DNA from 3 places in the Bradyrhizobium sp. HKCCYLRH3061 genome. Region 1 is predicted to be linked to each of the others. Evidence: predicted binding sites of a transcription regulator. Region 1 holds the regulator's gene; each other region holds the start of a gene.
The links. Region 1 encodes PhoB, which activates phosphate uptake and scavenging genes when phosphate is short. Its sites were predicted from a motif close to TGTCATNNANCTGTCAT; they were not measured.

Region 1 (5,519 bases):
GGGCCGGTCGGCGTAGAGCGCGAATGCCCAGGCCCAGGCCACCGCATTGGCCGCGACCAGCCCAGCGACGAGCGCAACGGTCCTGCCGGGCTGCGACCGCCACCACAGCAGCCGCGGGGCACGAGGATGATCAATTGGAACAATCGTCATACTCGAACTATAGCAAGAGCCAGGCCAGTTCGGTAAAGCCCCGCTGCAGGCGAAAGCTGCAGGAAAAAATCGGCTGCACTTGCCGGATCGCCCGCTCGCTTGGCAACCCGCTATCCAGTCGCGCACAGATCGTGACCAGCGGCGGGACCTCTCTCGTCCCCTCCCCCTTCACCGCGCCGAGGCACTCTGCGCCGCAATCTCGCGCCGCACGACGGCCTCGAACTGGCTTGCGGGCGCGGCGAACATCAGCCGGGTCTCCTCGTGGAACGCCGAGAAGATGCCGACAACGGTCGGCTGCCCGCCGACCTCGGCCAGGATCGGCGAGCCCGAATAGCCGAAATTGGCGAGGCAATGCACCGTCAGCAGCCGGGCATCGCTGGTCATGCCGGCGCTGCAATTGCGCTGGCCGGTCGGCGAATAGCGCCGCTCCTGGCCGTAGCCGATCTCGGAAATGGCGCCAGCCTTGGTCGCAGCCTGCAGTTCCTCGCGCGTCAGCGCCTTGACCGCGACCGGCTTCGACGGCAGCGCATCCTTCAGCACGATCAGCGCCCAATCGGCGGGCGAGCGGTCGAGCGACCATCTGTCGTGCCGGGTCGGGACGAAGTCCGGCGCCACGATCAGCTTGTCGGCGACCGACGATGCCGCCGGCGTGCCCCTGTTCATGCCGGCCAGGAAGCGGACATTGCCGGGGCTGACCTGCGCGACGCCGTTGAACACGCAATGCGCGGCGGTGAGCACGACGCGCGGCGCGACCAGAGTGCCGGTGCACCAGCCGCCGGTCGAGTATTGCGCGACGGTGACGACGCCGATCGACGACGCCGGCCACGAGGTGGGATCGACGACCTCGCCGATGTGGCGGTCGAGCCCGAGCAGTTGCTCCGGACGCGGAGCGGCGACGCCCGCCTCCGCCGATTCCGGCTTCGGCCGCCAGGCCGCAATGGCGCTCTGGGCCTGGACGCGCTGCGGCTCGGTCAGCTTGACCCTCTGCACGTCGCGGCCGGCCGATCGCACGCCGCTGCGACCCGCCATCACCAGCCAGGCGTAGCCCTGCACGACGTCCTGCTTCACGCCGCGACCGTCGAGCAGCATCAGGCCCAGCATGTATTGCGACTGGGCGAAGCCCTGCGCTGCCGCGCGGCTGAACCAGCGGCCGGCTTCGCCATAATTGCTCGCGACACCTTCGCCGTTGACATAGGCGATGCCGAGATAATGCTGGGCGACGGCGAGGCCCTGATCGGCGGCCTTGCGATACCACGCCAGCGCCTCGGCGGGGTTGCGCGGTTGGCCCCAGCCGAAGGCCTCCATGAAGCCGACGTCGAACTGCGCCCGCGCATCGCCCTTGGCGGCCAGCGGCAGCAGGCGGCGCATCGCCGCGGCGTGCTGTCCGTTTCCCGCCGCGGCGACCGCGTCTTCGAGCTCGGCGGCCGCGGCGCCCGCCGCGCTGCCGAGCAGCACGGCTAGAGATATGATGATGGTCTTGATCAAGGGCGTCCGCTGGGACCGAAACATCGTGACGGGCCACGAAGCAGACACGATCAAGACGGCGGCGGCGTGGCGGAAAGCGGACCGCGATCTCCTCAATCGGGCCCCCTCGCGCCTCACACCTGCTTCATCCTCACGCCCGATCGCCCCTTACACCTGCTCGCTCTTGGCGAAGCGATCATCGAGCGCATAGCCGGCGCCGCGCACGGTGCGGATCGGGTCCTGCTCGCGGCCCGGATTGAGCAGCTTGCGCAGGCGGCCGATATGGACGTCGACCGTGCGCTCGTCGATATAGATGTCGCGGCCCCAGACGCTGTCGAGCAGCTGCTCACGGCTGAACACGCGGCCGGGATGCTCCAGGAAAAACTCGAGCAGGCGGTATTCGGTCGGGCCGAGATCGATCGGCCGTCCCGAGCGCGCCACGCGGCGCTTCTCGCGGTCGAGCTCGATGTCGCCATAGGACAGCACGGTCGCCAGCCGCTCCGGGCTCGCCCGCCGCAGCAGGCCCTTCACGCGCGCCAGCAGCTCCGGCACCGAGAACGGCTTGACGATGTAGTCGTCGGCGCCGGTCGCGAGGCCGCGCACGCGCTCGCTCTCCTCGCCGCGCGCGGTGAGCATGATGATCGGCAATTGCCGGGTCTCGGACCGCGCCCGCAGGCGGCGGCACAGCTCGATGCCGGACAGGCCCGGCAGCATCCAGTCGAGCACGACGAGATCGGGAACGCGCTCCTTCAGCCGTGTGTCGGCCTCGTCTCCGCGCGCCACCGTCTCGACCTCGTAGCCTTCGGCCTCGAGGTTGTAGCGCAGGAGCGTCGTCAGCGCCTCCTCGTCCTCCACCACCAGAATTCGGGCGCCCATGTCAGAACCGTCTCTCTCAGTTGCCGGGGATCGTCGATGCGAAGCTCGTCATGTCGCCCTTCGGGCGCTTGTCCATGATCTGCTGGCCTTCGATCATATAGAAGACGGTCTCCGCGATGTTGGTCGCGTGATCGCCGATGCGCTCGATGTTCTTGGCGCAGAACATCAGATGGATGCAGAACGAGATGTTGCGCGGATCCTCCATCATGTAGGTCAGGAGTTCGCGGAACAGCGAGGTGCAGATGGCGTCGACCTCCTCGTCGCCCTTCCACACCGTCATCGCCGCCGGCAAATCGTGCGCGGCATAGGCGTCCAGCACCGTCTTGACCTGCGACTGCACCAGGTCGGTCATGTGCTCGAGCCCGCGGATCAGCTTGAGCGGATGGAAGTCGCTCTCCAGCGCCGCGACGCGCTTGCCGATGTTCTTGGCGAGATCGCCGATGCGCTCCAGATCGGTGGCGACCCGCATCGCACCGACGATCTCGCGCAGGTCGACCGCCATCGGCTGTCGCCGGGCGATGGTAAGAACGGCGCGCTCCTCGATGATGCGCTGCAGCTTGTCGACCTCGGCGTCGGTGGCGACCACCTTCTGGCCGAGTGCGATGTCGCGCCGCACCAGCGCATCGACGGAATCGACGATCAGACGCTCGGCGAGGCCGCCCATTTCCGACACCAGCCGGGTGAGATCCTGCAGATCGCTGTCGAACGCCTTGGCGGTATGTTCACTGGCCATGATGATCTCCTGAAGTCAATGTCGTCGGCGTCAGCCGAACCGGCCGGTGATGTAATCCTGGGTCCGCCGATCGCTCGGCGAGGTGAAGATCTTGCTGGTGTCGTCGAACTCGATCAGCTCGCCGAGATACATGAAGGCGGTCTTGTCGGAGACGCGCGCCGCCTGCTGCATGTTATGTGTCACGATGGCGATCGTATAGTTTTCGGCGAGCTCCTGGATCAGCTCCTCGACCTTGGCGGTCGAGATCGGATCGAGCGCCGAGCACGGCTCGTCGAACAGGATCACCTCCGGCCGGACCGCCACGGTGCGCGCAATGCACAGCCGCTGCTGCTGGCCGCCTGACAGCGACAGGCCCGAAGCGTTGAGCTTGTCCTTGACCTCGTTCCACAACGCGCCGCCGCGCAGTGCCTTCTCGACCCGGTCGTCCATCTCCGACTTGGAGATCTTCTCATACAGCCGGATGCCGAAGGCGATGTTCTCGTAGATCGTCATCGGGAACGGCGTCGGCTTCTGGAACACCATGCCGACCCGGGCCCGCAGCAGGTTGAGGTCGAGCTTGGGATCGAGGATGTTGGTGTTGTCCAGCATGAGCTGGCCAACGGCGCGCTGGCCCGGGTAGAGATCGTACATCCGGTTGAAGATGCGCAGCAGGGTCGACTTGCCGCAGCCGGACGGGCCGATGAACGCGGTGACGCGGTTGGTCCCCAGCGACAGGTTGATGTTCTTCAGCGCGTGGTGATCGCCGTAATAGAAGTTCAGGTTGCGCGCGGTCACCTTGGCGGGGGCTTCCGGCAAAACCTTGCCGTTCAGCGCGGCGGGATTGGGCTGGCTGACGGATACGGACAGGTCGGTCATTTTGCGTTCCTCTCGGCGCCGAGAATGCGTGCACTGACATTCAGGGCGAGCACGGCCAGAGTGATCAGAAGGGCTCCGCTCCAGGCCAGTTGCTTCCAATAGGCATAGGGGCTCTGGACGAAGTTGTTGATGGTGACGGGCAGGTTGGCCATCGTCTTGGAGAGGTTGAGGCTCCAGAACTGGTTCGACAGCGCGGTGAACAGCAAGGGCGCGGTCTCGCCGGCGACGCGGGCGGTGGCCAGCAGCACGCCGGTGATCAGGCCCGAGCGCGCCGCGCGATAGGCGATGCGCCGGATCACCAGCGATCGCGGCAGGCCGAGCGCCGAGGCCGCCTCACGCAGCGGGTTGGGCACCAGCAGCAGCATGTCCTCGGTGGTGCGCAGCACCACGGGGATGACAATGACCGCCAGCGCCAGCGAGCCTGCGAGCGCCGAGAAGCCGCCCATCGGCACCACGACAGCGCCATAGATGAACAGGCCGATGATGATCGAGGGCGCCGACAGCAGGATGTCGTTGATGAAGCGGATCACCGAGGTCAGGCGGTCGTTGCGGCCGTACTCGGCCAGATAGGTGCCGGCGAACAGGCCGAGCGGCGCGCCGATGCCGACGCCGATGACCGTCATGATCAGAGAGCCGACGATGGCATTGCGCAGTCCGCCTTCGCTCGAGCCCGGCGGCGGGGTGTCGGCGGAAAACACTTGCAGGCTGAGGCCGGCGAGGCCGTTATAGAACAGCGTGAACAGGATCAGCGCCAGCCAGGTGACGCCGAACAGCGCGGCGGCGACGCAGAGGCCGCGGATCACGATGTCCCTGCGGCGTCGGCGCGCATAGATCGGATTGACCGGCGTATCGGCGGTGAGCGAATCTGCGCTGGACATGGCTTATTTTCCCGCCTTTGCTTGGAGCCGCATGAGCATCAGGCGCGCGCTCGCCAGCACGAAGAAGGTGAGCACGAAGAGCAGCAGGCCGAGCAGGATCAGGCTCGACTGGTGCAGGCCGTCGCTCTCCTGGAACTCAGAGGCAATGGCGGCCGAGATCGTGGTGCCCGGCGCGAAGATCGACGATGAGATCCGGAACGAGTTGCCGATGATGAAGGTCACCGCCATCGTTTCGCCGAGCGCACGACCCAGCGCCAGCATGACGCCGCCGATGACGCCGACACGGGTGTAGGGAATGACGACGCTGCGCACGACCTCCCAGGTGGTGCAGCCGACCCCGTAGGCCGCTTCCTTCAGCACCGGCGGGACGGTCTTGAACACGTCGACCGAGATCGAGGTGATGAAGGGCAGCACCATGATCGCCAGGATCAGCGAGGCGTTGAACAGACTGAGATAGGACGGCGGACCGGCGAAGATGTCCTGCAGCACCGGGATGCCGGAGCAGAGATTGATCATGAACGGCTGGAACGTGTAGGCCAGGAACGGGCCCAGAACGAAGAAGC
Region 2 (5,519 bases), on a different contig from region 1:
GTGGCGGCTGCGGTCGCAGCTCAATCTCCCGCAGCGGCCCCGCAGGCCGACGTTGCGCCGAGCCAGCAGGTCCGCCCGACCGCTGCCGCGGCTCACAGCACCAGCGCATCCGCGATGCCCAAGCCTGCCTACGAGCCGTCGCTGGGATCGACACTCCTGTCGAACGGCCTTCTGCAGCGGCCACAGGCGCCCGCCAATGACTCGCTGGCGCCGATCCGTCGCATGACCCAGCCTGAGAAGATCGCATTCTTCTCGTAGGCCGAGAGCATCTCGGCCACCTCCTGTTGAACCTCGATCACTGAGCACCAAGGGTGCCGCGTTGATGGGTGACGCGGATCACGTACGCCACTGCGTGATCTGCGTAGCCTGCTCCTCAAGCCATTCGCTTTGCGCATGCTTGAGGAGAACGCCGTGTCCGTTCCGAAATTTCGCGCTGTAACGTCCGCCTGGAAATCCCTGCTCATGTCCGCGCTGCTGGGCCTGATGGCCTGGGTCGGCCCGGGCTCGGCGTTCGCCGCCGGCAGTGAGCTCGACACCCTTCACGCGCCACCGCGCGCGCTGGCAGCTCCCTCACCGGCAAGGGAGAGCAACACGCCCGCCGCGATCCCTCAAGGAGCCGAGCCACGCGTCGCGCTCGTGATCGGCAATGCGAGCTATCAGAACGCGCCGCCGCTGGAGAACCCGGACAACGACGCCCATGCTGTTGCCAAGCTGTTGAACTCGGCCGGCTTCGAGGTGATCACGGCGACCGACCTGACGCAGAACGAGATGCTCAAGGTCGTGGAGGATTTTTCGAGCCGGGTGGCAGCACACGGCCCGAATACCGTGGCAATGGTCTACTACGCCGGCCACGGGGTTCAGCTCGCGGGCGAGAACTATCTGATCCCGATCGATGCCCGCATCTCGGCGCCCTCCGACCTGACGACGGGGACCATCCGGCTGGTGGATCTGATGGCGACGCTCGACGCCATCCCGAGCCGCATGCGGATCGTCGTACTGGACGCCTGCCGCAACAATCCATTCCCTGCCATCAACGATGCCGGACGCGGATTGGCCATCGTCGACGCGCCGAACGGCTCCATCCTCGGATACTCGACCTCGCCCGGCGCGGAGGCGCTCGACGGCCGCGGCGAGCACAGCCCTTATGCGCAGGCCTTCCTCAACCTCGCGCGACAGCCGAACCTGCCGATCGAGCAATTGTTCAAGCGCATCCGTCTGCAGGTCAACCAGACCACCGACGGCCGGCAGACGCCGTGGGAAAGCTCTTCGCTCACCGGCGATTTCACCTTCTTCGGGGATACGCTGGTCGCGGCCGCGCGCCCTGCCGAGAATGCGCCGGTGATCCAGATGGCGGCCGACCTGCCCAGCCGGTCCGTGCGGCAGGCCTATGACTACGTGCTGTCGGAGAACCGTCCGCAATATTATCGCGAGTTCATCGCGATGTATCCGCGCGATCCGCTCGCCGACCGCATCCGCGCCCTGCTCGCCGGCCTCGTGCAGGCCGCGGCGTGGCACGAGGCCGTACTGGCGAATTCGCCGGCCGCCTATCGGAGCTTCCGTGAATCCTATGCCGACAGTCCATATGCGCCGGTCGCGCTGCGGCTGCAGGGACAGCCGCGGCCCATCCCCGTGCTGCAACCGAGCCGCCTCATGATGCCACCGCAACTGGCGCCGATCGCGCGACCGTTCAATCCGGGCGCCCAGATCCCGCAGCCGAAGCTGCCGACCACCACCATGCCGCCGCGCGGGCCGCTGCCGCCCACGGTCGTCACGAAAGGCGATGCCGTCAACAACGCGATTCCCAAGAAGGTCGTCGATCCCGGGCCGATCTCTCAGACGAAATTGCGCGACAGGATCATGCCGCCGGCAAATCCGCCCGTGACTACGAAAATCCAGCGCGACCCACTGAAGCGCAGTCCTGGTCGGCCATTCGACACCCGCGAGGTCCGGCGTCCCTTCCCCGGCAATTCCGGACCGTTCAAGCCGAACATCAACGCGTCGCATCCGTCGATGGCGCGGGGTCAAGGCGGGATGCAGGGCGGCCTGACGCGGGGCGCGCCGCACATCGCGCAGTCCGGACTGCGGATGGGTGGTGGAGGATCGGCAAGAGGCGGCCTCGGCTTTCGCTGAGGCTTGATCGTCAGGCAATCAGCCGGGCGTAGAGCTCAGCGTCGACATTGCCGCCGGAGAGCACGATCACCACAGTCTTGCCCGCCGCGTCCAGCCGGCCGGCCAGCAATGCCGCGAGCCCGACCGACCCGCCGGGCTCGACCACGAGCTTCAGCTCCCGGAAGGCAAAGCCGACCGCCCGCCCCACCTCCTCATCCGAGGCCTCGACCGCAGCCGACAGAAGTTGGCTGTTGATCGCGAAGGTGATCTCGCCCGGAATCGCCGCCATCAGCGCGTCGCAGATGGTCCGGCCCTTTGCATCGTGGGCCTCGCGGTGACCGGCCCGCAGCGAGCGCGCATGGTCGTCGAAGCCGCTTGGCTCGGCAACGATCATCTGCGTCTGCGGATATCGCGCCTTCACCGCGGTCGAGACGCCGGCAAGCAGCCCGCCGCCGGAAGCAGGCACAATCACCAGATCCGGTGACAGGCCGAGCGCAGCAAGGTCGTCGGCGATCTCGCGGCCAACGGTGCCCTGCCCGGCGATGACGAAGGGATCGTCATAGGGCGGCACCACCGTCGAGCCGCGCTTTGCAGCGATGCCGCGCGCGATCGCTTCGCGGTCCTCGCGGTCGCGATCATAGAGCACGACGTCGGCACCGAACGCCTTGGTGCGCTCGCGCTTGGCCACCGGCGCATCCGAGGGCATCACGATCGTGGCGTCCATGCCCAGCAATGTGGCGGCATGGGCGACGCCCTGCGCATGATTGCCGGAGGAGAATGCGACGACGCCGTTGCCGCGCGCTGCTTGCGGGATCGACGCCAGCTTGTTGTAGGCGCCGCGGAACTTGAACGAGCCGGTCCGCTGCAGCACCTCCGGCTTCACGAAAACGTTCGCTTTGAAGCGCTCGCTGAGCACGGGAGCCGGCAGCAGCGTGGTCCGCACGGCCACGGGCGCGAGGACGCGTGCCGCCGCATCGATGTCGGCGGCGGTCACGGGCAGGATCGGGGAATGAGCTGTCATACCCCTATTTTACCGCGCCCGATTGCCGAGAGGCAAGGGAGCCGGTGTCAGGCGGCGCGGGCGGCCAGTTGCGGAACCGGCGCCGGCTGCCGCTGCGGATCGGTCCAGGTGAGGATCTCGAAGCGGCCGTCCTCGTGCTCGACCAGCGCCGTGCAGCTTTCGACCCAGTCGCCGCAATTCATGTAGCGGATGCCGTCCTGGTCGCGGATGACGGCGCAATGGATGTGGCCGCAGATCACGCCGTCAGCGCCATGCCGGCGCGCCTCGGAGGCCAGTGCCGTCTCGAACGCGCCGATATAGTTCACCGCGTTCTTGACCTTCTGCTTGGCCCATTGCGACAGCGACCAATAGGGCACGCCGAACATGCGGCGGAAGAAGTTGACCAGCCGGTTCATCTGGATCGCAAAATCGTAGGCCTTGTCGCCGAGATGGGCGAGCCAGCGCGCGTTCTGCACGACCAGATCGAAGATGTCGCCGTGAATGACGAGATAGCGTTTGCCGTCGGTGCCGGTGTGCACGATGTTCTCGACGACGTCGATGCCGCCGAAATGCGTGCCGTAGTAGCCGCGCAGGAACTCGTCGTGATTGCCGGGGACGTAAACGACCTTGGCGCCCTTGCGCGCCTTGCGCAGCATCTTCTGCACCAGGTCGTTATGCGACTGCGGCCAATGCCAGCTCGATTTGAGCGCCCAGCCATCGATGATGTCGCCGACCAGATAGATCGTATCGGCATCATGGTGGCGCAGGAAATCGACCAGGAGATTGGCCTGCGAGCCGCGGGCTCCGAGATGAACGTCCGAGATGAACAACGTCCGAAAGCGCCGAGCCGGGCTTTCTTCACCAGCAGTCTCAAGTCCCATGCGCGCCCACCTAACAGCCCCTGATGACACCGCGATGACGAACGGCCGCATCGGCAGAACCCATCCTGCCGGACCGCGACCGGACACCGCTCGTGCGACGACTCGCGACGTCCCTCGTCACTGCCCCGCGATACCAGCGGGGTGCGACAATCAGGCGACAGGCGGGCGGCGCGAACAGGGAAAATCGGCCTCCTATCTCGGCATGGTGACGACGCGCAGATTGTTGGTGGTGCCGGCCTGCGCGAACGGGATGCCGGCGACGACGACGAGCAGGTCGCCGGCTTCCGCGAACTCCTCCTGCATGGCAAAGAAGGTCGCGCGCCCGACCATTTCCTCGTAGTTCTGCACGTCCTGCGACAGCACGCTGTGCGCGCCCCACAACAGGCACATGCGCCGCGAGGTGTCCTCGTTCGGCGTGATCGCCAGAATCGGCAGGCTCGGCCGCTTGCGCGCAACGCGGGAGGCCGAAGTTCCGCTCGACGTATAGGCCACGATCGCCCTGGCGTGGATCGCCGACGCCAGGTCGGCCGCGGCGGTCGCCACCGCATGCGGTGCGGTCTGCTCCTCGCCCGGCTGCGTCGCCTCGACGATGGAGCGGTACATCTTGTGGCCCTCGGTTGCCTTGATGATGCTGTCCATCATCGCGACCGCCTCGCGCGGGTATTGCCCGCTGGCCGATTCCGCCGACAGCATCACCGCGTCGGCGCCGTCATAGATCGCGGTCGCGACGTCGGAGACCTCGGCGCGGGTCGGCGTCGGCGTCGCGACCATCGAATCCAGCATCTGCGTCGCGACGATCACCGGCTTCACCGCGAGCCGGCAGGCGCGCACCAGCTCCTTCTGCTTGCCCGGCACGTCCTCGTTGGGAATCTCGACGCCGAGATCGCCGCGCGCGACCATGATCGCGTCCGACAGCTGGATGATGTCGTCGATGCGCTCCAGCGCCGCCGGCTTCTCGATCTTGGACATGATGCCGGCGCGGCCATTGATCAGGCCCCTCGCCTCCAGCACGTCGGACGGCTTCTGCACGAACGACAGCGCCACCCAGTCGACGCCGAGGTCGAGCCCAAAGGCAAGATCGGAGCGGTCCTTGGCCGTCAGCGGCGACAGCTCCAGAATCGTGCCCGGCAGATTGACGCCCTTGTGATTGGAGATCGCGCCGCCGACGATCACCTTGGCTTCGATCCAGTCGTCGCCGAGGCCCATGACGCGCACCCGCACGCGGCCGTCATCGATCAGAAGATCGTGACCGGGCGCCACCGCCGCAAAGATCTCCGGATGTGGCAACGGAATCGACGTCTTGTCGCCCTCGGTCCCGTTGAGGACAAACCGAATCGTCTCGCCGGCTTCGACCTGGATCTTCTTGTCGCGCAGCGTGCCGACACGAATCTTCGGACCCTGCAGATCCATCAAGATGCCGATTGGCCGCTGCACCTCCTTCTCGAGGGCGCGGACCGCGGCATGGACCCTGGCGTGATCGGCCTGCGTGCCGTGACTGAAATTGAGACGAAATGTGTCTACACCGGCGA
Region 3 (5,519 bases), on a different contig from region 1:
CGTGGGCTCGGTGGTCTCCAACCTCGCGCTTGCCATCCGCGGCGCCAGTGCGGTGACCTTGATCTCGGCCATCCTGGTGCTCGGCGGCGCGCTGGCCGCCGGCCACCGCCACCGGGTCTACGACGCGGTCATCCTGAAGACCCTGGGCGCGACGCGGCTGCGGCTGCTCGGCGCCTACGCGCTCGAATATCTGATGATCGGGTTTGCCACCGCCGCGTTCGGCGTCATCGCCGGCTCGGTCTCCGCTTGGCTGATCGTGACCCGGCTGATGACCTTGAGCTTCGCCTGGCAGGCGGGCAGCGCCGCGCTGGTCGTCTTGGCGGCGCTGATCGTGACCGTCGGCCTCGGACTGGCCGGCACGCTGCTCGCGCTGAACCAGAAGCCGGCGACGGTTCTTCGGAATCTCTAGCGGCTTGATCGAGCGGCTTGCGCGCTCATGCCGCACGGTTAACGCGATTTATACGGCTGAGACGCGTTCGGAGCGACATTCAGCCGCGCGTGGAAGCTTGCGGCGGATATGCTAGTTTCCCATCTAGGGAATGGGCTCAGAGACCTGCCAAAGATGGCGAATTTGCCGATGACGCAAATTTAATATCGATGGCAGCGGGTATGAGATAGGGTTTTTCGAGAACCGGCTGAAGGTCCTGCCAGGATCGGGCTGCCGGGCAACCAACGGGAATTCGACCATGTCGGACCTCAACCGCAACTATGCTTCACCCTTTGGCCGGGTGGCCGGGCGCGCCGATGCCGCGACCGTCGACGCCGGTCTGCGCGCCTACATGCTGCGCATCTACAATTACATGAGCATCGGCCTGGCCATTACCGGCCTCGCGGCGCTCGGCGTCTACATGGCGTCGGTGACCGGCGATCCGGCGGCCGGCGTGTTCAAGTTCGGCAACGCCTATCTGACGCAGTTCGGCTACGCGATGTTCGTGAGCCCGCTGAAGTGGCTGTTCATCCTGGCCCCTCTGGTCATGGTGTTCGCGATCTCGGCCGGCATCAACCGCCTCGCGCCGTCGACCGCTCAACTCCTGTTCTGGGTGTTTTCGGCCTTGATGGGCGTCTCGCTGTCGTCGATCTTTCTGGTGTACACCCACACCTCGATCGTGCGGGTGTTCTTCATCACCGCGGCGACGTTCGGCGCGCTCAGCCTCTACGGCTACACGACCAAGCGTGACATGACGGGCATGGGCTCGTTCCTGTTCATGGGCCTGATCGGCATCGTGCTGGCGAGCCTGGTGAACCTGTTCCTGGCGAGCTCGATGCTGCAGTTCATCGTCTCGGTGATCGGCGTGTTCGTGTTCGCCGGCCTGACCGCCTGGGATACGCAGCGCCTGAAGAACGAGTACATCTACGGCTACGCCTCCGCGGGCGGCGACATCGCCGAGCGCGCAGCGATCACCGGCGCGCTGTCGCTGTACCTGAACTTCATCAACCTGTTCACGCTGCTGCTGCAGCTGCTCGGACAGCGCGACTGATCCAACCGCTCGAACGAGCGACCTTCGAAGCCCCGGCCTCACCGCCGGGGCTTTTCGTTTGCACAAACCCGATTGCGACCGGCGCAAAGCGACAGCGACAGCCATGCCGCGAGGCCGGATTGATCGCCGCGTCCGCATGGGTATGCTTGCACCCCATGTCGAACATTGAAATACGGCCCACCCAGGAGGCCGACCTCCCGGCCATCACCGCCATCTACGGCCAGGCCGTCCGCGAGGGCACGGCCACCTTCGAGCTCGACCCTCCGAATCTGGCGGAGATGACGCGCCGCTTCCGGGCGCTCCGCGACGGCGGCTTCCCCTATTTCGCCGCCCTGCTGGACGGAGAGGTGGTGGGCTATGCCTATGCCGGGCCCTACCGGCCCCGCCCTGCCTATCGCTTCACGGTGGAGAACTCGGTCTATCTCGCTCCCGCCAGCCAGCGTCGCGGCATCGGGATGCGACTGATGCGGCAGCTGATCGACGCCTGTGAGGAGGGAGGCTTTCGCCAGATGATCGCCGTCATCGGCGACTCCGCCAATGCCGGCTCGGTCGGGCTGCATACCGCCTGCGGCTTCCAGATGATCGGCACCCACCCGAGCGTCGGCCTGAAATTCGGCCGCTGGCTCGATACTGTGATGATGCAGCGCCCGCTCGGGGCCGGGAGCAGCGACGTCCCGGCGTAAGCGACGCCGGTCGAAATGTCGTGATCACCCGGCGGGTCGGATCAGACCAGCGCCGGCTTCGGCGCGATCGCCAGCAACACGCGCTCAAGCTCGTGGCCGCGGCGCAGGATCAGCCCGGTGGCCGAGATCACGCTGTACATGCCCTGCTTGCGTGCGAGACGCGGATCCTTCTCGATGCGGTAGATCGGCACCTCGGACGCCCGGCGAAACACGGAGAAGACGGCCCGGTCGCGCAGAAAGTCGATCGAATAGTCGCGCCACTCGCCGTCGGCGACCATGCGGCCGTAGAGGTTCAGGATGCGGTTCAGCTCCAGGCGGTCGAACGTCACCCGGTTCGGCGCTGCGGCCGCGCTGCGCGCCGCCGCGCGGTTCTCGCTGGGGTCGGCGTCCTCCGGCGTGAGGTTCATTGGCGTCCTCCTGTCATCTGTGTGACATGATCGCGCCATCCGGCAGAAGCCGCAAGGGGCCGTTTTCGTTGTTGAAGTTCGACCGAGCCTGCGAGGTCATCAGTTCCGCGAACACGCAAGCGTCACGGGATCGTTAGCGGAATCATAATCGCGCCGTCTTTCCGCCCACCGACCGCCCCCGACCTTCGGCATAAGATTCGTGTGCGTTGGCCCGGTCCTTTCGGTTCCGGATTCCTCAGCCCCCAGCCCCCCGGGGTCGTCAGGATCGGGTCTATTCACAAGTAAGGCAAAGGACCAACGCAAGTTGGTCCTTTTGCTTTTCTGGCGTGAGCTGCCGGAAGATGTCGCGGCGCGCCGTCGCACGGACGTGACGCGCCTCACGCAGGTCAGCGAAAACGAAGATCGGAACGACGGAAGATCAGCGCTCGGGACCACGCGCCGTTGCTGAAGCCCGTCCGCCCAACGGCAACTCGGAAAAGGCGGCGCCGAGCATCGGCCCAGGGCGGTCGCGACTGCCGTCCTGCACATAAACGACGGTGCCATCGACGCCCTCGCGGGCGATCTTCTCCAGCGGCACGCTCCAGCTGACCGGCGACCCGGTCCAGTCACCCAACTTCTGGAGACCGCGAACGACGTTGTAATAGGTCAGGTCGCGGCCGCTGTTCTCGCCGCGCCCGACCGAGATCGGGACCACCCGCGAGATCGAGCAGACCCAGACCTCGCCGTGCCGGCGCGGCGCATGCTCGCTGGCCGCGGCGACCGAGACGGAGAGCTCCTGGCCGTCGACCGACAGCCTCACCGGCACCGACATCACCGCGCCGCCCTGGACGGTTTCCTCGATCGCGCCTTCGATCGCCTCGCGGTCGCTGCCGATCACATGCACAGAGCCGTTGATCACCGCCTGCGGCGTATAGACCTCGCGGTCCCCGCGCGCACGAGAATAGGCCCGCTGCCGGGCCGTGAAGCGGGAGTCGGCCAGCGTGTCCTTCCAGCCGAGATAGTCCCAGTAGTCGATCGGCAGCGACAACGCGATGACCGAAGGATCTCTGGCGAGCTCGCCGAGGATCTTGTCAGCCGGCGGGCAGGACGAACAGCCTTGAGAGGTGAAGAGTTCGATCACCGCACGGGGATCGGATGCGGCTGGCCGGACGAAAGCGATGACCGCACAGACACTCAGCGCTGCGCGCGACCACCACGACATCTGTCCACTCATCGCCACTGTCCCGTCTGGACCACCGTCCGCTGCGCCCTGCGCATCACTGCATCCGCGATGCCGTCCTCGTAGTTAACAAACCGAAAATGCAAAGGAGGCGGCCCTTGTCATAGGCCGCCTCCTTCATCACCCGCTACTCACTTCAGAGTGAGCCAAACTGTCGCATCGCGCTTTGGTTAAGCGGCGAGCTTGCGCAGCACGTAGTGCAGGATGCCGCCGTTGCGGTAGTAGTCGAGCTCGTCGAGCGTATCGATCCGGCAGAGCAGCGGCACCTGCTGCGCCGCACCGTCGGCCGAGACGATCTCGGCGGTCAGGGTTTGGCGCGGCTTCAGGTCGCCCTGCAGGCCCTTGATGGTAACCTTCTCGTCGCCCTTGAGGCCGAGCGAGGACCAGGACGTGCCTTCCTGGAAGGTGAGCGGCAGCACGCCCATACCGACCAGGTTGGAGCGATGGATGCGCTCGAAGCTCTGGCAGATCACGGCGCGGACGCCGAGCAGCCGGGTACCTTTGGCGGCCCAGTCGCGCGATGAGCCGTTGCCGTATTCGGCGCCGGCGAACACCACCAGCGGCACACCCTCTTCCTGATACTTCATCGCGGCGTCGTAGATCGACATCTGCTCGCCGTCGGGCCAGTGCTTGGTCAGACCGCCCTCTGGGATGTTGCCGTCGGCGCCCTTGAGCATGAAGTTCTTGATGCGGATGTTGGCGAAGGTGCCGCGCATCATGATCTCGTGATTGCCGCGGCGGGTGCCGTACTGGTTGAAGTCGGCCGGGCGAACCTGGTGCTCGCTGAGGAACTTGCCGGCGGGCGAGGTCAGCTTGATCGAACCGGCCGGCGAGATGTGATCGGTCGTGATCTTGTCGCCGAACAGCGCCAGCACGCGGGCCTCGACGATGTCCTTGATCGGCTCCGGCTCCTTCTTCATGCCTTCGAAATACGGCGGGTTCTGCACGTAGGTCGACGACATGTTCCAGCGATAGGTTTCGCTCTCGACGGTCTTGATCTTGCGCCAGTTGGTGTCGCCCTTGAACACGTCGGCGTAGCGCTTCTTGAAGATCGACGCCTTGACGAACTTCTTGACGAAGTCGTTGACCTCCTTGGTCGTCGGCCAGATGTCCTTCAGGTAGACCGGCTTCTTGTCCTTGCCGATGCCGATCGGCTCGACCGCAAGGTCCTTGGTCACGGTGCCGGCCAGCGCATAGGCGACGACCAGCGGCGGCGAGGCCAGGTAGTTGGCCTGCACGTCCGGCGAGACGCGGCCTTCGAAGTTGCGGTTGCCCGACAGCACGGCCGCCGCGACGACGCCATTGTCGTTGATCGACTTCGAGATCTCCTCCGGCAGCGGGCCGGAATTGCCGATGCAGGTGGTGCAGCCGAAGCCGACCAGATTGAAGCCGACCTTGTCGAGGTCCTTCTGCAGGCCCGAATTAGCAAGGTATTCGGCAACCACCTGGCTGCCCGGGGCGAGCGAGGTCTTCACCCACGGCTTGGCCTTGAGGCCCTTGGCGGCGGCGTTGCGGGCCAAGAGGCCGGCGCCGATCAGCACGCTCGGGTTCGAGGTGTTGGTGCAGGAGGTGATGGCGGCGATGACGACGTCGCCATGGCCGATATCGAAGTCCTTGCCCTCGACCGGGAAGCGCTGCTCGGCCGCATCGGGCTTCTTGTACTCGCCGGCCAGCGCGGTGGCGAAACCTTCGGCCACGGCAGGCAGCGCGATGCGGCCCTCGGGACGCTTCG

Region 2: ACQR2C_RS09930 (UDP-2,3-diacylglucosamine diphosphatase) is a predicted target of PhoB. The motif match lies at 4,014-4,030, and genes of this name have one in related genera.
Region 3: ACQR2C_RS16980 (DUF2794 domain-containing protein) is a predicted target of PhoB. The motif match lies at 2,580-2,596, and genes of this name have one in related genera.

The regions. Positions count from the first base shown of each region.
Region 1 covers NZ_JBNPUE010000001.1:514,450-519,968, forward strand. Annotated here, with positions in the region: gene ACQR2C_RS02460 (HoxN/HupN/NixA family nickel/cobalt transporter) at 1-150, opposite strand, end outside; gene ACQR2C_RS02465 (trypsin-like serine protease) at 319-1,635, opposite strand; gene phoB (phosphate regulon transcriptional regulator PhoB) at 1,783-2,490, opposite strand; gene phoU (phosphate signaling complex protein PhoU) at 2,507-3,223, opposite strand; gene pstB (phosphate ABC transporter ATP-binding protein PstB) at 3,254-4,078, opposite strand; gene pstA (phosphate ABC transporter permease PstA) at 4,075-4,956, opposite strand; gene pstC (phosphate ABC transporter permease subunit PstC) at 4,960-5,519, opposite strand, start outside.
Region 2 covers NZ_JBNPUE010000004.1:136,709-142,227, reverse strand. Annotated here, with positions in the region: gene ACQR2C_RS09945 (hypothetical protein) at 1-258, shown strand, start outside; gene ACQR2C_RS09940 (caspase family protein) at 463-2,130, shown strand; gene ACQR2C_RS09935 (threonine ammonia-lyase) at 2,141-3,130, opposite strand; gene ACQR2C_RS09930 (UDP-2,3-diacylglucosamine diphosphatase) at 3,178-3,990, opposite strand; gene pyk (pyruvate kinase) at 4,183-5,519, opposite strand, start outside.
Region 3 covers NZ_JBNPUE010000009.1:190,757-196,275, reverse strand. Annotated here, with positions in the region: gene ACQR2C_RS16995 (ABC transporter permease) at 1-409, shown strand, start outside; gene ACQR2C_RS16990 (Bax inhibitor-1/YccA family protein) at 687-1,478, shown strand; gene ACQR2C_RS16985 (GNAT family N-acetyltransferase) at 1,634-2,161, shown strand; gene ACQR2C_RS16980 (DUF2794 domain-containing protein) at 2,203-2,568, opposite strand; gene ACQR2C_RS16975 (DUF1223 domain-containing protein) at 2,987-3,769, opposite strand; gene acnA (aconitate hydratase AcnA) at 3,958-5,519, opposite strand, start outside.